One region of the Dactylosporangium sp. NBC_01737 genome, then DNA from elsewhere that is predicted to be linked to it. Evidence: riboswitches for the same ligand, from Rfam matches in the RefSeq annotation. Region 1 holds a riboswitch; each other region holds the start of a gene.
What was found. A riboswitch is a leader RNA that binds a small molecule or an ion and turns the genes downstream of it on or off. The one in region 1 is predicted to bind cobalamin.

Region 1 (9,368 bases):
CCCGGCCAGGTCCAGCAGGTGCAGCTGCGGCACGAGCAGGAAGACGACCTTCATCAGCCGATGAGCTCCTTGACCGTGGCGATCGTGGCGAAGCGGCCGGCGAGGGCGTACTCGGTGCGGGCGATGACGTCGTCCGTGGACAGGGTGCGGGGGCTGGCGAGGATCTCGTCGTAGGGCAGGTGCTTCTCGTCGCGGTGCGGGATCGGGAAGGTGGCGGTGGCCTCGGTGACGAACGTGACGTCGTAGCCCAGGTCGCCGGCGACGCGGGTGGTCGTCTCGCAGCACAGCTCGGTCTGGATGCCGGTGACGATGAGGTGGCGGATGCCCTCGGTGGTGAGCAGCGCCTGCAGGCCGGTGGTGGTGAAGGCGTTCGCGGAGGTCTTCGTGAAGACGGGCTCGCCGGGCAGCGGTTCGAGGCCCTCGATGGGGCGGACGTGGCCGTTGCGGGGGTCGAAGACGTTGTCGACCTCGTGGTGCAGGACCCACACGATCAGGTCACCGCGGGAGCGGGCGGCGTCGATCAACGGGTTGACCGTCGCGACGATGTCGGGGTTGGAGACGGCGGCCCAGCTGGGGCGCTGGCGGAAGGACTCCTGGATGTCGATGACGAGCAACGCGCTTCTCATGCCGTCGATCCTGCGCCGTCGACGGTCTCCGCGACAGGCACCGCCTGGCCGGAGGCCGGACCGATCCGGTCACGTGCCGACAGGCGAAGGCTCATCCAGTACAACACGAGCAGCAGCAACGCCAGGGCCAGCAGGGTGGAGCCGAGGACGTTGACACCGGCACGGGTGAGCAGGACGCCGATGGCGGTCGGGACGAGGGCACCGCCGAGACCGGCACCGGCGATCTGCAGCCCGATCGCCCGGTCGGCGTGTGCGGCGCCGACGCGTTCGGCGGTGGTGAGCGTGAGCAGCGGGAAGACGGGTGCGGCGGCGAAGCCGATCAGGCCGAGGCCGGCGACGGCGAGCCAGCCGGGGCCGGGCAGCGCGACCAGGAACGCGCCGGCGGCCATGCCGAACAGGCAGCCGGCGATGACGCGGGACACGCCGAGGCGGTCGGCGACGGCGCCCTGCACGACCCGGCCCAGGAACAGCATGGCCCAGTAGCCGGACACGCAGATGCCGGCGACCGCGTCGCTGACCCCGCGACCCTCGGTGAGCAGCAGGAACGCCCACAGCCCGGCGCCGGCCTCGACGGCCACGTAGACGCCGAAGGCCACCACGCCGAGCCACACCGCGGGCAGTTTGAGCGTGTCGCGGCCGCGCTGCGGCGTCTCGTGGACGGGCACCGGCGCCCGCCCCCAGCTGCGGGCCTTGGTCACGAACGACAGGGCGAGGCACAGCTGGGCGGCGGCGACGAGGGCGTACCCGAGCCGCCACGGCGATCCGGCGCTGATGACCGAGGTCATGATGAGCGGGCCGATGGCGACGCCGAGCCCGAAGCAGGCGTGCATCCAGTTCATGTGGCGGGCGTTGAAGTTCGTGGCGGCGTAGGCGTTGAGCCCCGCGTCGATCGCGCCGCCGCCGAAGCCGCCGAGCAGGGCGCACGGCACGATGAACCACAGCCCCGGGGCGAGGGAGTACCCGGCCAGGGCGAGGCTCGTCGCGGCGGTGCTGGCGGCGAGGAGCCAGCCGACGCCGACGCGGGCGAGCAGGAAGCCGGCGGCGACGCTGGAGGTGAGGTAGCCGGTGGTCGCGGCGACGAGCAGGTAGCCGACCGACTCGGTCGGCACGTCGAAGGTGCCGGCCATGAAGGGCCAGCCGACGCCGAGGAGGCCGTCGGGCAGCCCGAGGCTGATGAACGCGAAGTAGGCCAGCACGAGCAGCGACGTTCTCACCGCGACGATCTTACGTGTTCCATCATCCGGGAAGTGGCTCCCAATATTAGAGACGGAAATATTAGAGTCTGGGACATGGCCAACAACGTCTACACCCACGGACACCACGAGTCGGTCCTGCGCTCCCACCGCTGGCGCACCGCCGGGAACTCCGCCGCGTATCTGCTGCCGGCGCTGCGGCCCGGCATGAGCCTGCTCGACGTCGGCGCCGGCCCCGGCACCATCACCGCCGACCTGGCCGCCGTCGTCACCCCGGGCGAGGTCACCGCCCTGGAGGCGACCGCCGAGGCCCTGGAGGTCACGAAGGCGGGGGTGCGGGGCGTCACCTACACCGTCGGCGACGTCCACGCCCTCGACTTCCCCGACGACACGTTCGACGTGGTCCACGCCCATCAGGTCCTGCAGCACGTCGCCGACCCCGTCCAGGCGCTGCGCGAGATGCGCCGCGTCTGCAGGCCCGGCGGCTACGTGGCGGCCCGTGACAGCGACTACGCGGCGTTCACCTGGTTCCCGCGGGTGCCGGAGCTGGACGAGTGGATGGCGCTGTACCAGCGGATGGCCCGCGCCAACGGTGGCGAGCCCGACGCCGGCCGCCGCCTGCTGTCCTGGGCCCGGGCCGCGGGCTTCACCGACGTCACGGCGACGTCGAGCACCTGGTGCTTCGCCGACGAGGAGGACCGCGCCTGGTGGGGCGGCATGTGGGCGGACCGCGTGCGCACCTCGGCGATGGCGGCGCAGGCGCTCGCCAGCGGGGTGACGCAGGAGGACCTGCAGCGCCTCTCCGACGGCTGGCGGACCTGGGCCGCCTCCCCCGACGGCTGGCTGTCCATCCTGCACGGCGAGATCCTCGCCCGCCCATGATCTAGGCTCGGCCGGTGGAACGACCGCTCGTGACCGTGTGCCGGGACTGCTGCTGTGGTTCGGCGCGCAAGCATCCCGGCGTCGACCACGCCGGGCAGGTGGCGCGGCTGCGCTCGGCGCTGGGGCTCACCGGCGTGCGGGTCAGCGGGTGCCTCGACGCGTGCGAGCGGTCCAACATCGTGGTCGTGCACCCGACCCCGGCCGCGCGGCGGGCCGGGGCGCGGCCGGTCTGGCTGGGCTATGTCCTGGACGACGCCGTCATCGGCGACCTGACCGCCTGGGTCGAGGCGGGCGGGCCGGGGGTCGCGGCGCTGCCGGAGATCCTGGAGCTGTACCTGACGAAGGCGCCCGCCGGTCAGGGGTAGCGGCGCGGGGTGAACACCACGGGGACCCCGTCGCCGCGGTCCAGGGCGCGGGTCTGCGACGAGCCGATGATGAGCAGCGTCCGCATGTCCACCTCGGACGGCTCCAGGTCGGCGAGGCGCACGACCCTGACCCGCTCCCCCGGCCCGCCCACGTCGCGGCCCAGCACCACCGGGGTGTCCCCCGACCGGTGCCGCAGCAGCACCTCCTTGGCCGCCTCGACCTGCCAGGTGCGGCTCTTCGAGCCGGGGTTGTAGACGGCGATGACGAGGTCGGCGCCCGCGGCGGCCTCGAGGCGGGCCGCGATCACGTCCCACGGCTTCAGCCGGTCCGACAGCGACAGCACGCAGAAGTCGTGGCCGAGGGGCGCGCCGACCCGGCTCGCCACCGCCTGCGCCGCGGTCAACCCGGGCAGGACCCGGACGGGGACGTCCTTCCAGCGGGGTTCGGCGGCGACCTCCAGGACCGCGGCGGCCATCGCGAACACGCCCGGGTCGCCGGAGGACACGACGGCGACGCGGCGGCCGTCCTTGGCCAGTGCCAGCGCGAACTCGGCCCGCTCCGCCTCGACCTTGTTGTCGGAGGCGTGCCGGCGCTGCCGCGGGTTCGCCGGGATCCGGGCCAGGTACGGGCCGTAGCCGACGAGGTCCTCGGCGGCCTCGACCGCGGCGTGGGCCTCCGGCGTGAGCCAGTCCCGGCCGGCGGGCCCGAGCCCGACGACGACGACCTCGCCGGTGGCGTCGGCCGGGGCCGCGGCCCGCAGCGCCGAGGCGGTCTTCTCGTGGACCCGGCTCGGCAGCAGCGCCAGGGAGAAGTACGGCACGTCGGCGGGGTCCACTGTGGACAGCGGCGCGACGCGTTCCCGGTCGGTGGTGGCGCGCTCGACGTACCAGGCGTCCTGCAGCCGGCCGGCCCGCTCCAGGGCGTCGCGGACGGTGCCGAACGTGCGGCCCAGCTTCATGACGGCGGCCGAGTCGGTGGCCGCGAGGCGCTCGGCGAGGACGTCCGCCGGCAGGGTGCCGGGCAGCACGGTGAGGATCTCGTCGCGCTCGACGAGCGGCCGGCCCAGCACCGCCGACGCGCCGGCGACGGAGGTGACGCCCGGCACGACCTCGGTCGGGTACCGGTGCGCCAGCCGCTTGTGCATGTGCATGTAGGAGCCGTAGAAGAACGGGTCGCCCTCGCAGAGCACGACCACGTCGCGGCCCGCGTCGAGGTGCGCGGCGAGCCGGGCCGCCCACGCGTCGTAGTGCTCCTCGATGACCGTGCGGTAGTCGCCGATCTCCTCGGTGGTGACCGGATAGACCAGGGCCTCCTCGATCTGGCCTTCGCGCAGGTACGGCGCCGCGATCGACCTCGCGATGCTGCGTCCGTGGCGGGCGCTGTGGAACGCGACCACGGGCGCGGCGGTGACGAGCCGGGCCGCCTTCACCGTCATCAGCTCCGGGTCGCCCGGTCCGAGACCTACGCCGTACAGCCGCCCCGTCACCCCTGCACCGTCCACTGTGGTCATTCCTTCTCGTCCGCGATCGCGTTGACGGCGGCGGCCGTCATCGCGCTGCCGCCACGGCGGCCGTGCACGACCAGGTGCGGCAGGTCCGACGCCGCCAGGGCCGCCTTCGACTCGGCCGCGCCGATGAACCCGACGGGGATGCCGAGCACCGCCGCCGGTCGCGGCGCGCCCGCCTCGATCATCTCCAGGAGCCGGAACAGCGCCGTCGGCGCGTTGCCGACCGCGACGACGGCGCCGGCGAGGCGCTCGCCCCACAGTTCGAGGGCGGCGGCGCTGCGGGTCGTGCCGAGCTCGGCGGCGAGCGCCGGCACCCGGGGGTCGCGCAGGGTGCACAGGACCTCGTTGTCGCGGGGCAGTCTCGCCCGGGTCACGCCGGAGGCGACCATCTGCGCGTCGCAGAGGATCGGGGCGCCGTCGCGCAACGCCGCGCGGGCGAGGCGGACCACATCGTGGCTGTAGCCGACGTCGGCGGCCAGGTCCACCATCCCGCACGCGTGGATCATGCGGACGGTGACCTGGGCGACGTCCGCGGGCAGGCCGGACAGGTCGGCCTCGGCCCGGATCGTCGCGAACGACCGCCGGTAGATCTCCGCGCCGTCCTTGACGTAGTCGTACGCGGTCACGAGACCACCAGGTAGCCGTCGGCGGTCGCGAGCATCTCCACGTGCCTTCCCTTCGGTGCGCCGCAGCGCCGTTCGCAGCCGACCCAGTGCACGGGCAGGTCCCCCGGCACCGTGCCCGCCTCGACGGCCGCGCGGGCGTCGGCCCGCACGTCGGCGAGGGCCTTGGCGCAGCCGGGCCGGCCGGCGCACGCGGTGACCCCGGCCCACGGGGAGGCGGGGTCGGTGCCGAGCCCCGCCGCCGTCAACAGTGCCTCGACGGGTCCAGCTTGTGCGACGGACACGTCCGGCACGACGACGGTCCGCCACGGCGTGACGATGATCTCCCCCGGCGCGGCTTCCACGAGCGCCGCGGACTGTGCCTGGGTGAGCAGCCCGAGGGGGACGACGACGGTCAGCGCGGCCAGCCCGCCGGTCTGCGGCGTCCACCCGACCACCGGGCCGGCGCCGCGGTGGACGAGCCCCGGGCCGGCACCGCGGTGGACGAGCCCCGGGCCGGCGCCGTCGTGGACGGCCCCAAGGCCGCAGGAGGCGCCGAGCCGCGCCGCGACCCGCGCCGGGCCGTCGGTCAGCTCCGCCAGGCGCCACGCCGTGCCGCCCTGCTCGGCCCGCTCGGCCAGGAACGCCCTGGTGGCCCGGATCAGCAGGTCGGCCGGGTCGTCCCCGCCGCAGGACGTCATCGTGCCGGCCAGGGTGAGGCGGTCGCCGTGCAGGCCCACGTCGCCGCCGAGCGCGGTCACGTCGCCGCGCCCGTCGTCGACGGTGACCAGGAACCGGCCGGGAAGTGCGGCCAGGGCGGGGTCGGCGCACAGCAGGGCGTCGTACGCGGCCACCACCGGCCGCACGTCCAGCGCGCCGAGGCCGTCGCGGCCGCTGAGCGGGCTGGCGATGATGTTGCGGACCCGCTCGTGCGTGTCCGACGGCAGCAGCCCCACGCCGGACAGCCGCGCGGCCAGCTCCACCTCCGCACCCGGCCGCAGCGCCCTGACCTGGATGTTTCCCCGAGACGTCAGCTCCAGCGCCGGGTCGCCGAGGTCGAGCGCCGCGCGGCGGAGCACGGCGAGCGCGTCCACGCCCAGCCTGCCGCCGGGCAGCCGGACCCGGGCCAGGCCACCGTCGGCCGCCGCATGGACCTGCACGGCGCCCGGGCACCGGTCCGGAGCGTCGCGTCCACTGGCAGCCTGCACGGGCCGGATACTACTGCGCAGCACCTCGCTTGACTCAAGACAGCGCTGTCCAGGAGAGTTGGCGGTGCTGTACGGCGACGTGTGGAGGAAGCCGGTGTCAATCCGGCGCGGTCCCGCCACTGTGACCGGGGAGTGGACCTCCGACGACGGCCACCGGGTGACACACCCGGGAAGGCCGGAGGCGAGCGCCGATCCGGGAGCCAGGAGACTCTCCGACGCCGGACCTTTCCCGACCGACTTGGGGCGCGGACCCCGAGGGAGGACCCTGGCGTGATCCTGCTCCTGTCGACGTCCGACACCGACCTGCTCAGCGCCCGCGCGAGCGGCGCCGCGTTCCGGCTGGCCAACCCGTCCCGCACCGCCGTGGAGGACCTGCCGGCCCTGGCCGAGGGCGCCGACCTGGTCGTCGTGCGGTTCCTGGGGGGCTACCGCGACTGGCAGGAGGGCTTCGACACGCTGCTGCGGCTGCCCCTGCCCGTGGTCCTGCTCGGCGGCGAGCAGCTGCCCGACGCCGAGCTGATGTCGCACTCGACGGTGCCCGCCGGGGTCGCCGCGGACGCGCACAAGTACTTCACCGAGGGCGGCCCGGCCAACCTGGGTGAGCTGCACAACTTCCTGTCCGACACGATCCTGCTGACCGGGCACGGGTTCGCGCCCCCGGCGACGACCCCGACCTGGGGGCCGCTGGAGCGCCCCGCAAAAGCTGACGGCCCGACGGTCGCGGTCATCTACTACCGGGCGCACCACCTCGCCGGCAACACCGCGTTCGTGGAGACGCTCTGCGAGGCGATCGAGGACGCCGGCGGCCGGGCGCTGCCCGTGTTCGCGTCGTCGCTGCGCACCGCCCCGGCGGAGCTGCTCGACACGCTGCGGCAGGCCGACGCGCTCATCGTCACCGTCCTCGCCGCGGGCGGCACCCGCCCCGCCGACGCGCAGGCCGGCGGCGAGGACGAGGCGTGGGACGTCGGCGCACTGGCCGCGCTCGACGTGCCGATCCTGCAGGGGCTGTGCCTGACCAGCGCCCGCGACACCTGGGACGCCAACGACGACGGCCTGTCGCCGCTGGACACCGCCACGCAGGTCGCGATCCCCGAGTTCGACGGCCGGATCATCACGGTGCCGTTCTCGTTCAAGGAGGTCGACGCCGACGGGCTGACCGTCTATGTCGCCGACCCCGAGCGGGCCGGCCGGGTCGCCGGGATCGCCGTCGGGCACGCCCGGCTGCGGCACCTGCCCGCCGCGCAGCGCAAGGTCGTGGTGATGCTCAGCGCATACCCGACGAAACACGCCCGGATCGGCAACGCCGTCGGCCTCGACACGCCCGCGAGCGTGGTCCGGCTCCTCGACGCGATGCACGCACAGGGGTATCAGGGCGCGGACGGCTTCCCGAAGGACGGCGACGCGCTCATGCACACGCTCATCGCCGCCGGTGGGCAGGATGTCAACTGGCTCACCGAGGACCAGCTGCGGGGCAACCCGATCAGGATCTCCGCCGGCCGCTACAAGGCCTGGTTCGCCACGCTGCCGGCCGACCTGCGCGCCTCGATGGAGCGGCACTGGGGCCCCGCGCCCGGCGAGCTGTTCGTCGACACGTCCCGCGACCCGGACGGCGAGATCGTGCTCGCCGCGCTGCGCGAGGACAACGTGGTGGTCATGGTGCAGCCGCCGCGCGGGTTCGGGGAGAACCCCGTCGCGATCTACCACGACCCCGACCTGCCGCCCAGCCACCACTACCTGGCCGCGTACCGGTGGCTCGCCGACGAGTTCGGCGCGCACGCGGTCGTGCACGTCGGCAAGCACGGCAACCTCGAATGGCTGCCCGGCAAGACCGTCGGGCTGTCCGCGTCCTGCGGCGCCGACGCGGCGCTGGGCAACCTGCCGCTGATCTACCCGTTCCTGGTCAACGACCCCGGCGAGGGCACCCAGGCGAAGCGCCGGGCGCACGCGACCCTCGTCGACCACCTGATCCCGCCGATGGCGCGCGCGGACTCCTACGGTGACATCGCCCGCCTCGAGCAACTCCTCGACGAGCACGCGACGATCGCGGCCCTCGACCCGGCGAAGCTGCCCGCGATCCGCGCCCAGATCTGGACGCTGATCCAGGCCGCCCGCCTCGACCACGACCTGGGCCTGGCCGACCGGCCCGGCGAGGACGGCTTCGACGAGCTGATCCTGCACATCGACGGCTGGCTGTGCGAGATCAAGGACGTGCAGATCCGCGACGGGCTGCACGTGCTCGGGGTGGCGCCGTCGGGTGAGGCCCGCGTCGACCTGGTCCTGGCGATGCTGCGGGCCAGGCAGATGTGGGGCGGCACCGTGGCCGCGCTGCCCGGTCTGCGTGAGGCCCTCGGCCTGACCGAAGGCGACTCGGGTCGCGTGTCGGTCGACGAGGCGGAGACGCAGGCCCGCGCGCTGGTCGCCGAGATGGAGTCGCGAGGCTGGCCAACGTCCGACATCTCGGATATTTCGGATTCGCCGGATGTGGTACGGGTGCTGGAGTTCGCGGCACGGGAGATCGTGCCCCGGCTGGCGCGCACCACGGACGAGCTGACGATGGTGCTGCACGCCCTGGACGGCGGCTACGTCCCGGCCGGCCCGAGCGGCTCGCCGCTGCGCGGCCTCATCAACGTCCTGCCGACCGGCCGCAACTTCTACTCCGTGGACCCCAAGGCCATCCCGAGCCGGCTCGCCTGGGAGACCGGTCAGGCGATGGCCGACTCGCTGCTCGCCCGCTACCGCGCCGACCACGGTGCCTGGCCGCGGTCGGTCGGGTTGTCGATGTGGGGCACCAGCGCCATGCGGACCGCCGGCGACGACATCGCCGAGGCCCTGGCCCTGCTCGGCGTCCGCCCCGTGTGGGACGACGCGTCCCGCCGGGTCGTCGACCTCTCCCCCGTCGACCTCACGGAGCTGGGCCGCCCCCGCATCGACGTCACCATGCGCATCAGCGGCTTCTTCCGCGACGCGTTCCCGCACGTCGTGGC
Region 2 (9,368 bases), 4.1 Mb from region 1:
GTGCGGCGCCATGGCGACGGTCGTCGTCGCCGGTTGGCTGGTGGAGGCCAAGCAGAGCGTGGTGGAGAACATCGCCCCCGTCCTGACCCGCCTGTTCACCCCGCTGTTCACGGCGGTGCTGCTCGCGTTCCTCATCGCCGTCGGCGTCACCGCCTCCCGCATCGACGTCGAGCGCGAGGCCCTGATCCTGTTCGACCTGCTGCTGGTCGTGGTCCTGGGCCTGCTGCTGTACTCCATCTCCGCCCGCGACCCCCTCGCCCCGCCCGGCGGCTTCGACAAGCTCCAGCTCGCCTTGGTGCTCAGTGCCCTCGCCATCGACTTCCTGGTGCTCATCGAGATCACCGGCCGCGTGACGGAGTTCGGCACCACCCCCAACAAGGCCGCCGCCCTCGGCGAAAACGTGATCCTGCTGGTCAACCTGGCCGGCTCGGCACTGCTCCTGCTGCGTTTCATCCGCCGCCAGGGCAGGTTCGCCGCCCTGGAGCTGTGGCAGACCCGCCACCTGCCGGTCTACGCCGCCTGGGCGTGGATCGTCGTGCTCGCCTTCCCGCCGCTGTTCGACTTCGCCTGACCGCCAACCCGTGACCACGGGACGATCCTGGCCGCCGGCGACCCCCGGCGGCCGGTGATCGTGATGCGACACGCCGGCACGACATGTGGTGTGCGTGTTCCCGGTTGCCACCAGATATAGTCCGTGGCGCAGCTGGTTCGGCCGGGTATCCAGTCCGGTCGAGGCAAGAGGGAACCCGGTGCGAGACCGGGACTGCCCCGCAGCGGTGAGCAGGAACGAAAGCCGTCGAGTGAACACTGGGCCATCCGGGCCTGGGAAGTGACGGCCGGTAGGAGGTTCGCGGCGAGCGCCGTGACCGTGCCCGCGAGTCCGAAGACCTGCCAGCAGCGCCGCACGCCGGAGGACCGGGTGCGGCGGTCCGAGGCCGCGTGGGACGGCCGACGGCTGTGACGTGCCCGGACCGCCAGGCGAGCCGTGCCGTCCCCGCCTGCGTGTCCCGCGTTCGCCTCTTTCCGGAGACGAGCAAGAGGAGCACCAGGGTGACACTCACGCAGACGACCGCGCAGGATGCGCCGGTCCAGCGACGGGCGCAGATGCAGGTCCGCAAGCGCAACGGCGCGGCCGAGCCGGTCGACGTGAACAAGATCGTGCGGGCGGTCGGGCGGTGGGCGGACGACCTCGACGACGTCGACCCGCTGCGGGTGGCGACGAAGACCATCAGCGGCCTGTACGACGGCGCGACCACCGCGGAACTGGACCGGCTGTCGATCCAGACGGCGGCGGACATGATCGGTGAGGAGCCGCAGTACTCGCGGCTCGCGGCGCGGCTGCTGGCGGCGTACCTCGACAAGGAGGTCCGCGGGCAGGGCATCGCGTCGTTCAGCCAGGCGATCCGGGTCGGGCACGCCGAGGGGCTGATCGGCGCCGGGACCGCGCAGTTCGTGGCGGTCAACGCGCGCAAGCTCGACGACGCCGTCGACCTCACCGCGGACCTGCGGTTCGAGTACTTCGGGCTGCGCACCGTCGCCGACCGGTACCTGCTGCGGCACCCTTCGACGCGGCTGGTGGTGGAGACGCCGCAGTACTGGCTGCTGCGGGTCGCGTGCGGGCTGTCGACCACCCCCGCCGAGGCGATCGGGTTCTACCGGCTGATGTCGTCGCTGGCGTACCTGCCGAGCTCGCCGACCCTGTTCAACTCCGGCACGGCACACACGCAGATGTCGTCGTGCTTCCTCGTCGACTCGCCGCGTGACGAGCTCGACTCGATCTACGACCGGTACGCGCAGGTGGCGAAGCTGTCGAAGTTCGCGGGCGGGATCGGCATCTCGTGGTCGCGGGTACGGTCGCGGGGCGCGCTGATCCGGGGCACCAACGGCCTGTCCAACGGCATCGTGCCGTGGCTGCGCACCCTCGACGCGTCCGTGGCCGCCGTGAACCAGGGCGGGCGGCGCAAGGGCGCGGCCTGCGTGTACCTGGAGCCGTGGCACCCGGACGTCGAGGAGTTCCTGGAACTGCGGGACAACACCGGCGAGGACGCGCGGCGCACCCACAACCTCAACCTCGCCAACTGGATCCCCGACGAGTTCATGCGCCGCGTCGAGGCCGACGCGGACTGGTCGCTCATCGACCCGGCCGGGGCGCCGGAGCTGCCCGACCTGTACGGGGCGGCCTTCGACGAGGCGTACCGCGCAGCGGAGCAGGAGGGGAAGGCGGTGCGGACCGTCAAGGCCCGCGACCTGTTCGGCAGGATGATGCGCACCCTGGCGCAGACCGGCAACGGCTGGATGACGTTCAAGGACCCGTCGAACCGGCTCAGCAACCAGACCGGCACGCCCGGCGAGGTCGTGCACCTGTCGAACCTGTGCACCGAGATCGTCGAGGTGTCCAGCGACGGCGAGACCGCCGTGTGCAACCTCGGTTCAGTCAACCTCGCCGCGCACCTGACCGGCGACGGCATGGACTGGGAGCGGCTGCGGGCCACGGTCCGCACCGCGGTCACGTTCCTGGACCGGGTCATCGACATCAACTACTACCCGAGCGCGGAGGCGGCGGCGTCCAACCCGCGGTGGCGGCCGGTCGGCCTCGGCGTCATGGGCCTGCAGGACGTGTACTTCGCGCTGCGGCTGCCGTTCGACGCGCCAGAGGCGCGGGAGCTGTCGACGCGCATCGCCGAGGAGATCTACCTGACGGCGCTGGAGTCCTCCGCGGAGCTCGCCGAGCGGCACGGGCCGCACCCGGCGTATCAGCTGACCAGGGCCGCCCGCGGCGACCTGCAACCGGACCTGTGGGGCATCACCCCGGCGCAGGAGTCGCGGTGGGCTGCGGTACGGCAACGCATCGCCCTGCACGGGCTGCGCAACTCGCTGCTCATCGCGATCGCCCCGACGGCCACGATCGCCTCCATCGCCGGCTGCTACGAGTGCATCGAGCCGCAGGTGTCCAACATGTTCAAGCGCGAGACCCTGTCGGGGGAGTTCCTGCAGATCAACACGGCGCTGGTGCGGGAGCTGAAGTCCCGCGGGCTGTGGACGGCGCAGATCCGGGAGGAGATCAAGCGCGCCGACGGGTCCGTGCAGGGCATCGCGGCGCTGCCGGAGCAGACCCGGGCGCTGTTCCGCACCGCGTGGGAGCTGCCGCAGCGGGCGCTGATCGACCTGGCCGCGGCCCGCGGGCCGTACATCGACCAGAGCCAGTCGCTGAACCTGTTCATGAGCGCGCCGAGCATCGGCAAGCTCTCCTCGATGTACCTGTACGCGTGGAAGGCCGGCTTGAAGACCACCTACTACCTGCGGTCCCGCCCCGCGACGAGGATCCAGCAGGCGACGGTGTCGCTGGTGGCGCCCCCCGAAGACGCCGTGGCGTGCTCGCTGGAGAACCCCGAGTCGTGCGAGGCATGCCAGTGAGCCTCTTGGACCCCGGCATGGATCTGACGTTGCGGCCCATGCGCTACCCGCAGTTCTTCGACCGGTTCCGTGACGCCATCAAGAACACGTGGACGGTCGAGGAGGTCGACCTGCACACCGACCTCACCGACCTGGCGAAGCTCACCCCGGCGGAGCGGCACCTCGTGAGCCGGCTCGTCGCGTTCTTCGCCACCGGCGACACGATCGTCGCCAACAACCTCGTCCTCAACCTGTACCAGCACGTCAACTCGCCCGAGGGCCGGCTGTACCTGTCCCGGCAGCTGTTCGAGGAGGCCGTGCACGTCCAGTTCTACCTGAACCTGCTCGACACGTACCTGCCGGACGACACGGCGCGGGCGGAGGCGTTCGCGGCGGTCGAGAACATCCCCTCGATCCGCCGCAAGGCGGAGTTCTGCTTCCACTGGATCGACTCGCTCGGCGAGCTGCGGGAGCTGACGACCCGCGACGACCGGCGGGCGTTCCTGCTCAACCTCATCTGCTTCGCCGCATGCATCGAGGGCCTGTTCTTCTACGGCGCCTTCGCCTACGTGTACTTCCTGCGTTCCCGCGGCCTGCTGCACGGACTCGCGTCCGGCACCAACTGGGTGTTCCGCGACGAGTCGATGTACATGGCGTTCGCGTTCGACGTCATCGCCGTCGTCCGCGCCGAGGAGCCCGGCCTGTTCGACCACGAGCTGGCCGCGCAGGTCCGCGACATGCTGGCCGAGGCCGTCGAGTGCGAGGCGCAGTTCGCCGAGGACCTGCTCGGCCAGGGCGTGTCCGGGCTGTCGACCGCGGACATGCGCCAGTACCTGCAGCACGTCGCCGACCGGCGGCTCGCGCAGCTCGACATCGCACCGCTGTATGGCGCCGCCAACCCGTTCGGGTTCATGGACCTGCAGGACGTGCAGGAGCTGTCGAACTTCTTCGAGCGGCGGGTGTCGGCGTACCAGGTCGGCGTCACCGGCACGGTCACCTTCGACGACGACTTCTGAGCCGTCCGGCGGGGGTGCCGCGCGGCGGTGCCCCCGCCGGGGAGTGGACGTGGCGGCCGCAAGCCGCTTAAGTGGCCGGGGTGCAGTGGATCGTTGCTCGAGCGCTCTGGGTGGCCTGGACCGCCGCGGCCTGCGGTGCCGTGGCGGTGACCGGGCTGGGCATCGCCGGGCGCTGGTCGCCGGCGACGGCGGTGGCCGGGCTGGCCGCCGGCGTCGTGGTGGCCGCGGCCGGCACGCACCAGGTCCTGCGGCTGCAGAGGGCGGAGCTGGCCGGGCTGGCGGAGCAGGTCGAGCGGCGGGCCGAGCAGGTCACCGCGCTCAGCCACGAGCTGCGGACCCCGCTGAGCATGATCAAGGGCGCGGCGGACCTGCTGCTGGAGCGCACCCCGGGTCCGCTGACCACCGCGCAGGAGCGGTTCCTGCTGGTGATCGGCCACCAGTGCACCCATGTCGTCGCCCTGTGTGAGAGCCTGCTGACACAGGCGAAGATCGAGGCGGGCCTGTTCACCCCGCGGCTGGAGCGGGCCGACGTCTCCGTGCTCGCCCGGGACGTGGTCACCGCGATGCGGCCGCTGTGCGCCCAGCGGCAGCAGCGCATCACGCTCGACACGCCGCAGGTGACGCCGCGCATCCCCGCCGATCCGCTGCTGATCTCGCAGGCGCTGACGAACCTCGTGTCCAACGCCAGCCGCTTCACCACCGTCGGCGGCAACGTCGACGTGCGGGTGATGGCGGTGGACACCGGCGTCGCGATCTACGTCACCGACGACGGGGCCGGGATGAGCCGGGAGCAGCGCCAGCAGCTGTTCCGCCGGTTCGCCACCGGCCGGCCCCTCGAGGACGGCACCGGCCTGGGCCTGGTGATCACGAAGACCATCGTGGAGCTGCACGGCGGGTCGATCATGGTCGACACGGCGTCGACCCGCGGCACCACGTTCCTGCTGACACTGCCGTCGAACCAGGGGGCCGCGTGAGCACCGCGCTGATCGTCGACGACGAGCCGCAGATGACGATGATCATCGGGTACGCCCTGGAGACGCAGGGCTTCACGGTGCTGGTCGCGCACGACGGCGCCACCGCCCTGCACCTGCTGCGGTCCCGCGAGGTCGACCTCGTCGTGCTCGACGTGCTCATGCCGGCGATGGACGGGCTGACGCTGTGCGAGCGGATCCGGGCCCGCTCCGACGTGCCGATCATGCTGCTGACCGCCCTGGCCCACCACGACGACGTGATCGCCGGGCTGGAACGCGGCGCCGACGACTACGTCACGAAGCCGTTCCACCCGCGCGAGGTGGCGCTGCGCGCCGCGGCGCTGATCCGCCGCCGCCGCGAGACCGGCACCGTCCTGCGCGTGGGCGAGCTGGTCATCGACCCGACGGCCAGGTCCGCGACGCTCGCCGGCCAGCGCCTCGAACTGCCGTACACGGAGTTCAAGCTGCTGCTGCACCTGGCCACCCACCGCGGCAACCCGCAGTCGTGGCAGGACCTGCTGCGCGCGGTCTGGGGCACCACGGAGATCATCGGCGGCCGGGACGTGGTGAAGTCGACCGTGTACCGGCTGCGGTCCCGGCTGACCGGCGACGGCGACGGCACCACCTACGTGCGGACCATCCGCGGCGCCGGATACGTCATGCCCGACCTGCCACCCCCGGCCGGCAGCCCGGCGCCGTGACCGGTCTCGTGACCGGCACCGTGATCGGCCCTGGGCGCCGGTAACACGGCTGTCACCGAAGCCCACCTCGCTGTCACCGCGGCCATGCCTCCCGCCGCATACGTTGACCACACCCCGCCGGCCCCCGCCCGGCACACCCCCCCGCCGGTGGACACCGGCTGCTCAAGGAGGTCGAGTCGATGGCACCGCCTCAGCACCGACGTGTCAGGGCCGCGCTGGCCCTGCTGGCCGCGGCCGCGCTCGCCGCCGCCGCCGGCTGCGCCCGTTCCGACGCCGGCGACCCGGCGTCCGCCAAGGATTCCGGCAAGGTCGTGGTGGCCTGCGGCGCCACCGAGGAGTGGTGCAACGCGATGACCACCCGGTTCACCAAGGCGACCGGCGTCAAGGCCGAGTTCGTGCGGCTGTCCAGCGGCGAGACCGTCGCCCGGCTGCAGGCCGGCAAGGCCAACCCGGAGTTCGACGTGTGGCACGGCGGCCCCGCCGACGGGTTCGTCGCCGCCGGCGAGCAGGGCCTGCTCGACCCGTACGTCTCCGCCAACGCCAAGGTGATCCCCGACCGGTACAAGGACCCGGCCGGCGTCTGGACCGGCGTGTACGTCGGGGTCCTCGGGTTCTGCAACAACACCAAGATCCTCGCGGAGAAGAAGGTCGCCGCGCCCCAGTCCTGGCAGGACCTGCTGAACCCAGGGCTCGCCAAGGACGTCGGCATCGCCCACCCGTCCACCTCCGGCACCGCGTACACGATGCTGTGGACCCAGACGGCCCTGCACCAGGGCAACGCCGACGCGGCGCTGGAGTACATGAAACGCCTGCACCCCAACGTGCTGCAGTACAGCAAGTCGGGGATCGCCCCGGCGCAGCAGGCCGCCCGCGGTGAGGTCGGCGTCGGCGTCATCTTCTCCCACGACTGCGTGGCCACCCAGGAGCAGGGGTTCAAGGACCTCAGCCTGACCTTCCCGTCGGAGGGCACCGGCTACGAGGTCGGCGGCGTCGCGCTCGTCCACGGCGCGCACAACCCGGTCAGCGCCCGCAAGTACATCGACTGGACGCTGACCCCGGCGGCGCAGGAGATCGGCCCGACGGTCAAGTCGTACCAGGTGCCGACGAACCCCGAGGCGAAGCTGTCGGACAAGACCGTCGACCTGACGAAGGTGAAGCTCGTCGACTACGACGTCGCGGCGGCGGGACGGGCGAAGAAGGACCTGACCAAGCGGTTCGACGCCGAAGTGGCCCAGGCCCCGAAGTCCTGACCCGGGCGGCCGGCCACCCCACGCCGGGTGGCCGGCCGGCTCCGGCCCGACGCCAGGAGGATCCGATGACCCTGCTCGCCCCACCCTCATCCGTCCCTGCCCCGGACCCCGCCGTCCGCCGGCCGAGGCGCCGCTCCCGCGACCTCGGCGTCATGGTGGCGGTCGCCGCGAGCGTCCTGCTCGTCGTGGTCGGCAGCGTCTACCCGCTGACCGCGGTGCTGTCCACGGCGCTGTCCGGCGAGGCGCTGCCACGGTACGCCGAGTTCGCCACGTCGTCCGTCGACCTCATGATCCTGCGCAACACGCTCGTGCTCGGCCTGCTCGTCGGCACCTGCGGCACCGCGCTGGGCTTCCTGTTCGCGTTCGTGCAGACCCGGCTCGCGGTACCCGGGAAACGGATCCTGCACGTCGTGGCCCTCGTGCCGGTCGTCAGCCCGCCGTTCGCCGTCGCCACCGCCGCGATCGTCCTCTACGGGCGGCGCGGTGCCGTCACCCACGGCCTGCTCGGCGTCGAGTACGACATCTACGGGCTGGACGGGCTGGTGTTCGTGCTGTCGCTGTCGCTGTTCCCGGTCGCCTACCTCGGCATGCTCGGCATGATGCGCGGCCTGGACCCGGCGATGGAGGAGGCCGCGATGAACATGGGCGCCAGCCGCTGGCAGATCTTCCGGACGGTGCAGCTGCCGCTGCTCGCCCCGGGCCTGGCGGCGCCGTTCCTGCTGCTGTTCGTCGAGGCGATCGCCGACCTGGCCAACCCGCTGGCGCTCGGCGGCGACTACACCGTGCTGGCCAGCCGGGCCTACCTGGCCGTCACGGGGGAGTACGACACGACCAGCGCCGCCGTCTACAGCCTGATCCTGCTGGTGCCGTCGGTCGGGCTGTACCTGGCGCAGCGCTACTGGCTCGGCGGGAAGATCCGCACCACCATCACCGGCCGGCCGTCCGGCAGCGTGCACCTCATCACCGGCTGGGCCCGATGGCCGATCTTCGGGCTCGCCGTGCTGGTGGCGCTCCTGGTGGTCAGCCTGTACGGCACCGTGATCGTGGGCTCGGTGACCCGGGTGTTCGGCGTGGACAACACGGTCACGTTCGAGCACTTCCGGGAGGTGCTGTTCGGCGCGGGCCGCGCGGCGCTGCGGGACACCACCCTGCTGGCGGCCGTCGCGACCCCGGTCGCCGGCGTCTTCGGGCTGCTCATCGCCTGGCTGGTGACCCGGCACCTGCGCCGGTCCGCCGGCTGGCTGGACTTCGCCGGCACCCTCGGCGTGGCCGTGCCCGGCACGGTGCTCGGCATCGGCTACCTGCTGGCGTACCGGCCCGACCGTTACGTCGGCGACCTGCTGGTCCTGCCCGGGCTGGTCGGTGGCACCGCCGTCGCGGGCGGGTCCCTGGCCATCGTGCTCGCCTACATCACCCGCAGCGTCCCGGCCGGCCTGCGTACCGGTGGCGCCGCCCTGACGCAGCTGCACCCGAGTCTGGAGGAGGCGTCGGTGAACCTCGGCGCGGGATCGTTCCGCACCTTCCGCGCCGTGGTCCTGCCGCTGATCCGCCCCGCGCTGCTCACCGGCCTGAGCTACAGCTTCGCCCGCAGCATGACCTCGATCTCCACGGTGATCCTCCTGGTGACCCCGAACACGAAGATCATCACGTCGCAGATCCTCAGCGCCGCCAACACCGGGCGGTACGGGGTCGCGTTCGCCTACTGCACCGTGCTCACCGCCGTCGTCCTGGCCGGTTTCGGCCTCATCCGGTTGCTCGTCGGCGGCACCGTGAGCCTGTACCGCACCGCCGCACCCGCCGGAAGGAAGCCCCGATGACGCTGACGCACCAGCCCGACGACCAACTCGCCCCGGCGAAGGGCCGCGCCGACGCGGGAAGGCTGCGACTGGACCGGCTGACCAAGACGTTCCCGTCGAAGTCGTCGGGCGTCACCGCGGTCGACGACGTGACGCTCGACGTCGCCCCAGGCGAGTTCATCACGCTGCTCGGCCCGTCCGGCTGCGGCAAGACCACGACCCTGCGCATCGTGGCCGGCTT
Region 3 (9,368 bases), 240 kb from region 1:
CGACGGCCGGGAACCTGGCGGCGAACGTGGGCAGGTGCTTCCAGTGCGTGGTGGCCCGCCGCCCGTCGAGCAGCCCGGCCTCGGCGAGGACGAACGCGCCCAGGCACAGACCGACGACGGTGGCACCCTCGTCGTGGGCGCGGCGGAGCCGGTCGAGGATGCCCGGGGCGACCGGGGCGCCACCCGGCGGCCGCCAGCCGGGCACGATGACGACGCCGGCCGCATCGAGGTCGTCGAGGCCGTGCGGGGCGCTGATCGAGATGCCCGCGGTCGTCGACAGCGGGCCGGGATGCTCCCCTGCGGTGCGCACCGCAAAGCCGGCGCCGACGACGCTGAACACCCGCGGCGCGACCGCGACCTCCAGCATCGGGGCGCCGTCGCCGATGAGCACCCCGACTGTCGTGCGCGCGCGGTTCATGGCTTGATCGTATCGGGGGATGGCGTTCCGGCCACTCCTGGTGGCGGCCGGAAGGCAGGAGAGTGGGGTGCATGACCTTCCAGATCCGCCGGTTCGGCGGCCCGACCGCGGTGTTCACCGTCGGCGGCGTCACGTTCATGACCGACCCGACGTTCGACCCGCCCGGTGACTACCCCCTCGGCAACCGGGTGCTGACCAAGACGGCGGCCGCGTCCGGCACCCCGGCGGACGCCGGCACCGTCGACGTCGTGCTGCTGTCCCACGACCAGCACCCTGACAACCTCGACCACTCCGGTCGGGCCTTCGCGGCGTCGGTACCCCTGATCCTCAGCACTCCGGCAGCGGCCGCCCGGCTGGGCGGCCCCGCGGTCGGCCTGCCGCCGTGGACCGAGGTGCACCTGCCCCGGCCCGGTGGCGGCGGCCTCGTGCGGGTCACCGCCGTGCCCGCGCAGCACGGCCCCGACGGCACCGAGCACCTCACCGGCCCGGTCACCGGCTTCGTCCTGCACGGCGACGACCTGCCCACCGTCTACGTCAGCGGCGACAACGCCTCCCTGGATGTCGTGGCGCGGATCGCCGACCGCTTCCCGGCCGTCGACGTCGCGATCCTGTTCGGCGGCAAGGCCCGCACCGTCCTGCTCGGCGACGCCGACCTGACCCTCGGCGCCGCCGGCATGCTCGAGGCGGCCCGCCTCCTCGGCGCGAAGACGGTCCTGCCCGTCCACGTCGACAGCTGGGCCCACTTCACCGAGGGCCCCGACGACGTGCGCGCCGCGTTCGAAGCCGCGGGTAGCGCGGCGCTGCTGGGGTAACCGGATGGGGTGCTCATCGCCCACCTCAGCGACCTCCACATCGGATCGGAGCCGCCGGACCGCCTCGATCGGGTCGTCGCCTACCTGGGCGGCCTGCAGCGCCCGCTCGACGCGATCGTGGTGACCGGCGACGTCGCCGATCACGGCCTGGCCGCCGAGTACGCGCTGTTCGGCAAGCTCCAGCAGCTCGGCGTGCCGGTGCTGGCGCTGCCGGGCAACCACGACGACCGGTCCGTGTTCCGTGGCGAACTCCTCGACGAGGCGCCGGCGACCGGTCCCGTGAACCGGGTCGAGACCGTCGCCGGGACCGTGTTCGCGCTGTGCGACTCCAGCGTCCCGGGGCATGCCGAGGGCCGGCTGGACGACGACACCCTCGACTGGCTCGACCGCACCCTCGCGGCGACCGCCGGCACGCCCGCGTTCGTGTGCTGCCACCATCCGCCGGTGCCGGTCGGCAAGCCCGCCGCGGACCAGGTCCGCCAGCTCGGCGCGGGCCGGCTCGCCGAGGTCCTCGGCCGGCACCCGGACGTGGTCGCCGTCCTCTGCGGCCACGTCCACAGCGCCGCGGTGAGCACGTTCGCGGGCGTGCCGGTCCTGGCCGCACCGGGCGTCGAGTCCACGATGCTGCTGCCCTGGGAGCCACCGGACCGGCCGGAGGCGCCGCCGGCGCTCGCGTTCCACCTCCTGCGGGACGGCCGCCTCACGACACACTTCCGGCTGTGCGTCTAAGCTCACCGGCGGCATGAACTGATGCGAGGTGCCCCGGGCGACCGGGGAGAATCGGGAAGCCGGTGTGAATCCGGCACGGGCCCGCCGCGGTGATCGGGGAGCTGCCGTCCATGCACGCGCGACAACGTGTGCGGTCACTGGCCTGCGGGCTGGGAAGGCGGACGGTCAGGCGTTGATCCGAGAGTCCGAAGACCGGCCTCGCGTTCACCGCCCGCCCCGCGCCGGGGCCGGCCTGAGCAGCGGGAGCCTGCCCACATGAGCACCGACCTGTATGACGTCGTGCACCGCCGCCGCGACGTGCGCGGCCAGTTCACCGGGGCGCCGATCCCCGCCGAGGTCCTCGACCGCGTGCTCGGCGCGGCCCACGCGGCGCCCAGCGTCGGGCTGTCGCAGCCGTGGGACTTCGTCCTCGTGCGTGATCCCGGCCTGCGCGGCGCGTTCCACGACCACGTGCGGCAGGAGCGGGACACGTTCGCCGCCACCCTGGACGGTGCGGCCGCCGGGACGTTCGCCCGCATCAAGATCGACGGTGTACTGGAGTCGACCCTGTCCGTGGTCGTCACCTACGACGCCGGTCGCGGCGGTCCGGCGGTGCTCGGCCGGCACGCGATCGCCGACGCCGGCCTGTACTCGGTCTGCCTCGCCATCCAGAACCTGTGGCTGGCGGCCACCGCCGAGGGTCTCGGCGTGGGCTGGGTGTCGTTCTACCGCGAGCCGTTCGTCCGTGACCTGCTCGGCATCCCCGACGGCATCCGCCCCGTCGCGTGGCTGTGCCTCGGCCCGGTGACGCACCTGGAGGCGGTGCCGGACCTCGAACGGCACGGCTGGCGTAGCAGGATTCCGCTGGTCGAGGCGCTGCATCACGACCGCTGGTAGCTGTCGGCTAGGCAGGGCCGAAGTGTCATCCGGGTGACTCCACGATAGTTACGCTGCGTGCCATTCTCATTACGCAACGTGATCCACCCATCGTCTGAGGAGGCGAATCCCAATGGCACAGGCCACCACGGAAACCGGCACCAGCACCGAGATGAAGAAGATCGTGGTCCGCAAGGCGGGCGCGGTGCGGCTGACCAGGCTCTGCAACAACTACTGCTACGGCATGTGCTGCTGCGCCGAGTTCCTGGGCTGACGACACACCGGTAGGCCGACACCGCGGGACACCCGGCCGGGGGCGCAACCCACCCTCACCCCCGGCCGGGGTCCCACCAGCAGAGGAGATCTGGCATGCCGACCGGTTCAGTGGCGCTGCACGACCTGCGGTACCTCGACGAGGGCGACCGGGTCGTCGTCGGCCGCACCGACTGCGACTCCTACGGCGTGTTTCCGCCCGACGGTGCCGCACTGCTCCGGGAGGTCGCCGGAGGCCGCCCGCCGCAGGACGCCGCCGCCTGGTACACCGACCGCTACGGCGAACCCGTCGACATCGACGAGTTCCTCGACACCCTGCGGGACCTGGACTTCCTGAGCCCCGACGGCGCGGGGGAGCGGGCCGCCCCGCCGCGCTGGCAGCGCCTCGGCGCGGCCCTGTTCTCACCGGTCGCCTGGGCCTGCTACGCCGCGCTCGTCGCCGCCGCCGTCGCGGCCTGCGTCGCCGACCCGCGGCTCGCGCCCACCCGCGGCAACGTGTTCTTCACCGACTACCTGCTAGTCGTCGAGCTGACCATCCTGTTCGGGCAGCTGCCGTTCGTCGTGCTGCACGAGCTGTTCCACATGCTCGCCGGGCGCCGGCTCGGCCTGCACTCCTCGATGCACCTGGGCCACCGGCTCTACTTTCTCGTGGCCGAGACGAAACTCGACGGGCTCGTCGTCGTCCCGCGGCGGCAGCGGTACCTGCCGATCCTCGCCGGTGTGATCGCCGACGTGCTCACGGCCTCGGCGCTCACCGTCGTGGCGTGGCTGACCCGGCAGCCGGACGGCACCATCCCGGTCGCGGGCCGCGCCTGCCTCGCCGTCGCGTTCATGTCCCTGCTCGGCATCCTCGCGCAGCTGTACTTCTTCCTGCGCACCGACGTGTACCACCTCATCACCACCGTCCTGGGCTGCGTCGACCTGCACGCCACCGCCCGTGAACTGCTGCACAACCGGATGTGGCGGCTGCTCGGGCGCACCGACCGGCTCGCCGACGAGACCCGCTGGGATCCGCGCGACCGTGCCGTGGCCCGCTGGTACGCACCCCTGTACGCCATCGGCTACGCCGCCATGCTCGCCGTGCTCGTGTTCGTCGCGCTGCCGCTGGCGTGGCACTTCCTGGGCACCGCCGTCGCCGCCGTCACCGACCCCGCCGTGCCCGTGGCCCGGTTCTGGGACGCGCTGCTCTTCCTGGTCGCCTCCGCCGGCCAGCTCGTCCTCGCCGCCGCGCTCGCCGTCCGCGACCGCCGTCGCTCCCGCAAGCCCTGAACCCGCGCAAGCCCTTGAGGAGTCGTCATGTCACCAACCTTGTCCACAGTGGACGCCCATCGGCGCCTGCGGGGCCCGTTCACCGCCGCCGGCACCCTGCTGCGGCAGATCGTCCCCGGCCTGCTGCGCACCCATCCGGAGCTGGTGCGGGCGCACGACATCGAGATCCTCGCCGCGGCGCCGGAGCTCGCGACGCTGCTGACATGCGAGCGGGAGACCCTCACGTCACAGGCGTCACCCGAGTCGCGGACCCGGTACTACCCGTACGCCCGGACCGTCCAGATCGGACACGGGCTCGTCGACCTGCTGCAGGCCGTGCTCGCCGACCTCGGCCCCCGCACGCTCGTCGTCACGCACGCCGGCGAGGCCGACCGCACCGACGCCGAGTGGCTCGCCCTGCTGGCCCGCCGCGTCGACCCCGCCCTGCTCGCCATCGTGCACGGTGCCGCAGCGCACGGCGCGCCGACCGGCGACCCGGCGCGGTCCTATGTGGACGGCGACTGCGTCAGCGACGACCCGGTCCTCCTCGCCGCCTACGCCGCGCTTGACCCGGCGGAGCGGGCGCTGCTGCACGACCGGCGCGCCGACGAACTGCTGACACTGGGGGAGCCGTTGCTGCGGCTCGGCGCCGTCTGTCACCACCGCGAGCACGGCAGCGACCCGTGCGGCGCCGGTGTCGCCGCGCTCAGCGACGCCCTCGGCGACTGCATCCTCGCCGGGCACTACGACGCGGTCCTCGACCTCGGCCGGCGCTGCCTCGACCTCGCCGACTGGACCACCCAGCCGGAGGCGTGCTGGCTCGCCACCGTGAAGATGACGATCGCGCTGTCCACGATGGGCCGCGCCGACGAGGCGATGGCCCTCTACGACGAGGCGTGCGCCCGCTCGACCTCACCGAGCGTCCACATGCAGGCGGCATACGGCCGCGCGATGCTGTACACCCGCTACTTCGGCGAGGCCCGCCGCGACCTGCGCAAGGCCAGCGCCTGGGTCAACACCGCCGTGTCGCTGGCGTCGCTGCTGCCGCAGGACCGGCGCCGCGCCTACAACCTCACGTTCAACGAGAACGGCCGCGCCCTCATCGCCATGCACCTCGGCGATCCGGCCGAGGCGATGCGCCTCATCGACGCCGGCATCGAACGCATGCAGGCCACATTCACCGACGGCGAGCGGGACCTGCACCTGTCGGTGCTGCGGTACAACCGGGCGCAGCTCATCGCCCGCGCCGCACCGGCCGACGGGGTGTTGGAGTACACCGCCGTCATCGGCCTGGACCCACACCACCCCGACTACTACGCCGAGCGCGCCGGGCTGCTGCGCCGCCTCGGGCGGTTCGCCGAGGCGCTCGCCGACTACGACGCCGCGATCGCCAACGGGCTGCCCGACGTCGAACCGCACTACAACCGCGGCGACCTGTACGCCGAGCTCGGCGACCTCGACGCCGCCCTCGCCGACTTCGACCGGGTCCTCGACCTCGAACCGGACTTCCTCCCCGCCTACGTCAACCGGGCGGCGCTGCGGTACGAGGTCGGCGACGCCGCCGGTGCCCGCGCCGACGTGGCCGCGGGCCTGGACCTGGAACCGGGCCAGCCGCACCTGCTGTGCACCCGTGGCATGCTCGCCGCCGACACCGGCGACCTCGCCGCGGCCGTCGCCGACTACCGGGCCGCGCTGCTCGCGGAGCCGGACCTCGCGGGCGCGTGGACGAACCTCGGCGCGGCCGTGTTCGAGCTCGGCGACGCCGCGGAGGCGGTCCGCTGCTTCGACCGCGCCCTCGCCATCGAGGACGACCCGATCGCCCGCGCGAACCGCGCCGCCGCCCTGTCGGTCGCTGCGGTGGCGGGATGACCGCCGTCGACGTCCGCCCGGCCGGCCGGGGGACCAGGGCGCCGGAGGAGTTCCGGGCGGTGGCAGGGCGGCTCCCCACGGGGGTGACGGTCGTCGCCGTCCGTACCGGCGACATCAGCCACGCCATGACGGTCAACAGTTTCACGACGGTGTCGCTGGAGCCTCCGCTGGTCCTGTTCTGTGTGCGGCGCTCCAGCCGGACGGCGGCGCTGCTGCCGGTCGCGGGCGCGTTCGCCGTGACCGTGCTGCCCGCCGGCGCGGGCGCGGTGTCGAAGGCGTTCGCCGACCCGTCCCGCCCGCCGGGGCTCGGCGACACCGGCTGGACGCCCGGACCCGGCACCGGCAGCCCCGTGCTCGACTGCGGGCTGGCGTACTTCGACTGCACACTGGAGACCGTGTACGTGGCCGGCGACCACGACGTGTGCGTCGGGCGGGTCCGCGCGTTCGACGCGATCGGCACGGGCGCGCCGCTGGTGTTCGCCGGCGGCAGGTACCGGGAACTGTCGAAATCCGTGCCACCCGGAACGTCGTACAGGTAGACGGGCACGACACGGGCCCCGGACGAATGGGACGGACGATGGCGAAGTACCTGATTCTCATCTACGGCGACGAGCAGCGCTGGGACGCCGAGACCGAGCAGGAGCTGCGGGCGAAGGATGAGGGCCACCGGGCGTTCAACGCCGCGGCCGGCGCCCGCGTCCTCGGTGGGCAGGAGCTGGAGGCGTCCAGCACCGCCACCACGCTGCGCGGGGGCGGCCTGATCACCGACGGGCCGTTCCTGGAGTCGAAGGAGGCCCTCGGCGGGTTCTACGTGATCGAGGCGGCAGACCTCGACGCCGCCATCGCCCTCGCCGGGCTGCTGCCGGAGCTGTCCAGCGGCCACGGCGGCGTCGAGATCCGGCCGATCGTGGACCACGGGTGAGCGACGCCGTCGCCGAGGCGCACCGGCGCGAGTGGGCCCGCGTGCTCGCCGCGACGGTGCGCCTCACCCGCGACCTCGACCTCGCCGAGGAGTGCGTCCAGGACGCGTACGCGCAGGCCCTGCGCGCATGGCCGGTCGACGGCGTCCCGGCCCGCCCCGGCGCGTGGCTCACCACCGTCGCGCGCAACCGCGCCCTGGACGTGCTGCGCCGCGAGTCCGCGCTGCGGCGGGCGCTGCCGCTGCTGGTCACCGAGGAGACCACGCCCGGTCCTGGGGAGGACGACGACCGGCTCCGGCTCGTCTTCACCTGCTGCCACCCGGCGCTGTCGCGGGAGGCGCAGGTCGCGCTGACGCTGCGGCTGGTGTGCGGGCTGTCGACCGCCGAGGTGGCTCGGGCGTTCCTGGTGCCGGAGGCGACGATGGCGGCCCGGGTCACCCGCGCGAAGCGGAAGATCAGCGCCGCGCGGATCCCGTACCGGGTGCCGTCGCCGGACGAACTGCCCTCGCGGCTCGGCCCGGTGCTCGAGGTCGTGCACCTCGTCTTCACCACCGGCCACGCCGCGCCGGTGGGGGAGCGCCTGGTCCGGCAGGACCTGGTCGACGGCGCCCTCGGCCTGGGCCGCATGCTGCGGCTGCTGCTGCCGAACGACGCCGAGGTCGCCGCGCTGCTGGCCCTGATGCTGCTGATCGACGCCCGTCGCGACACCCGCAGCACCGCCGGGGGCCGGTTGCTGCTGCTGTCCGAGCAGGACCGCACCCGGTGGGACGCCCGGCAGATCCGGGAGGGCGCCGACCTGCTGACCGCGGCGCTGCGCCGGCGGGAGCCGACCCGCTACGCGGTGGAGGCCGCGATCGCCGCCGTCCACGCCGAGGCGCCCTCGTGGGAGGCGACGGACTGGCCGCAGATCGTCGCCCTGTACGACGTGCTCCTGCGCCTCTGGCCGTCGCCGGTCGTCGCCCTGAACCACGCCGTCGCGATCGGGCTGCGCGACGGCCCCGCCGCGGGCCTGGCAGCCCTCGACCCGCTGCTCGACGAGCCGGCGCTCGCCGCGTACGCCTACCTCAGCGCGGCCCGCGCCGACTTCCTGCGACGGCTCGGACGCCTGCCCGAGGCGGCCGACGCGTACACGGAGGCCCTCGCCCTGTGCGGCAACGACGCGGAGCGGGAATTCCTGGCCGGGCGGCTTGCGGAGGTCACTTGAACGATCTCGCCGGGGAGTCCTGTCATCGGTTCGAGAGCTGGCACTCGCCGAGCGAGAGTGCTAACGCAGCCGATCGAAGAGCCTGAAGTCTTTCGGAGGTGTTTTCACCATGCCTGTGATGCGATGGGACCCGTTCACCGCCCTCGCCCGTCTCGACGACGAGTTCGACTCCGTCGTCCGCCGCACGTTCGGCACCGCCGCGCACCAGTTCGTGCCGCCGGTCGAGATGGCCACCGACGGCGCCGACGTGCTCATCACCCTGGAGGTGCCCGGCGTCGACCCGGCCGACGTCGACATCGAGGTCGCCGACCGCCTGCTGACGGTCAGCGGCGAGCGCAAGGACCGCTGGGAGGACCGCCGCGGCAAGATGCTGGTCCGCGAGGTCCGCTACGGCGCGTTCCGCCGCACGTTCCAGCTGCCCGACGGGGTGACCGCCGACCAGGTCGAGGCGGAGTCCGACAACGGCATGCTCCGCCTGCGGATCCGCAACGTCACCAAGCCGGTCCTGCCGCCGCAGAAGGTCACCGTCCGCGCCGCCGACGCCGGCCAGCAGCGCAAGACGATCGAGGCCACCCCACCGAAGCAGTCCTGACGGCAGCCCGGCCCGGGGGTGCCGTCGCAGGCATCCCCCCGGTCACCCGGAAGCCCACCATCACCTCGCGTTGGGCGCGCGGACCACGGGGTAGCCGTGGCCACACCGCCCATCGACCCCGAGGAGCATTCGTGAGCGACCCGGAGGCACGCAAGGACATCCCACACGCCCCGGCATCGCCGGCCCGTCCGGCGCTCGACCCGCCGCGTGAACGTGGTTCGCGGGAGCCGGCACCCGTCGCGGGCCCCGGCGGCCCGCCCGTGCCAAGCGATCCGACCCCGCCGCGACGCCGGCCGTGACGCTTCGGCGCCTGCCGTGATGCCGGCGGCGGCGTAGGCGGTTGCCGTCCGGCGGGCAGCGGCTGCGGACGGGCCGATCGGAGGGTCTTCGCGCCGGGCCGGGCGCCATACAGTGACACTCGTGGCTGCGCGAGGGCACCGGCTCGGGA

Region 2: another riboswitch for cobalamin. It lies ahead of OHA72_RS39875 (ribonucleoside-diphosphate reductase subunit alpha); the one in region 1 lies ahead of cobN (cobaltochelatase subunit CobN).
Region 3: another riboswitch for cobalamin. It lies ahead of bluB (5,6-dimethylbenzimidazole synthase); the one in region 1 lies ahead of cobN (cobaltochelatase subunit CobN).

The regions. Positions count from the first base shown of each region.
Region 1 covers NZ_CP109153.1:12,855,338-12,864,705, forward strand. Annotated here, with positions in the region: gene OHA72_RS59335 (GlxA family transcriptional regulator) at 1-54, opposite strand, end outside; gene OHA72_RS59340 (isochorismatase family protein) at 54-626, opposite strand; gene OHA72_RS59345 (MFS transporter) at 623-1,840, opposite strand; gene OHA72_RS59350 (methyltransferase domain-containing protein) at 1,916-2,701, shown strand; gene OHA72_RS59355 (hypothetical protein) at 2,731-3,066, shown strand; gene OHA72_RS59360 (precorrin-2 C(20)-methyltransferase) at 3,057-4,577, opposite strand; gene OHA72_RS59365 (precorrin-8X methylmutase) at 4,574-5,200, opposite strand; gene OHA72_RS59370 (ferredoxin-like domain-containing protein) at 5,197-6,384, opposite strand; cobalamin riboswitch at 6,430-6,615, shown strand; gene cobN (cobaltochelatase subunit CobN) at 6,655-9,368, shown strand, end outside.
Region 2 covers NZ_CP109153.1:8,775,379-8,784,746, forward strand. Annotated here, with positions in the region: gene OHA72_RS39870 (permease prefix domain 1-containing protein) at 1-571, shown strand, start outside; cobalamin riboswitch at 688-910, shown strand; gene OHA72_RS39875 (ribonucleoside-diphosphate reductase subunit alpha) at 1,105-3,414, shown strand; gene OHA72_RS39880 (ribonucleotide-diphosphate reductase subunit beta) at 3,405-4,409, shown strand; gene OHA72_RS39885 (sensor histidine kinase) at 4,490-5,383, shown strand; gene OHA72_RS39890 (response regulator transcription factor) at 5,380-6,081, shown strand; gene OHA72_RS39895 (ABC transporter substrate-binding protein) at 6,261-7,331, shown strand; gene OHA72_RS39900 (ABC transporter permease) at 7,397-9,148, shown strand; gene OHA72_RS39905 (ABC transporter ATP-binding protein) at 9,145-9,368, shown strand, end outside.
Region 3 covers NZ_CP109153.1:12,611,420-12,620,787, reverse strand. Annotated here, with positions in the region: gene OHA72_RS58125 (GlxA family transcriptional regulator) at 1-418, opposite strand, end outside; gene OHA72_RS58120 (MBL fold metallo-hydrolase) at 490-1,230, shown strand; gene OHA72_RS58115 (metallophosphoesterase) at 1,240-1,959, shown strand; cobalamin riboswitch at 1,970-2,174, shown strand; gene bluB (5,6-dimethylbenzimidazole synthase) at 2,215-2,835, shown strand; gene OHA72_RS58105 (hypothetical protein) at 2,948-3,088, shown strand; gene OHA72_RS58100 (hypothetical protein) at 3,184-4,356, shown strand; gene OHA72_RS58095 (tetratricopeptide repeat protein) at 4,384-6,204, shown strand; gene OHA72_RS58090 (flavin reductase family protein) at 6,201-6,743, shown strand; gene OHA72_RS58085 (YciI family protein) at 6,782-7,126, shown strand; gene OHA72_RS58080 (RNA polymerase sigma factor) at 7,168-8,328, shown strand; gene OHA72_RS58075 (Hsp20/alpha crystallin family protein) at 8,438-8,920, shown strand; partial or broken gene OHA72_RS65400 (Hsp70 family protein) at 9,332-9,368, shown strand, end outside.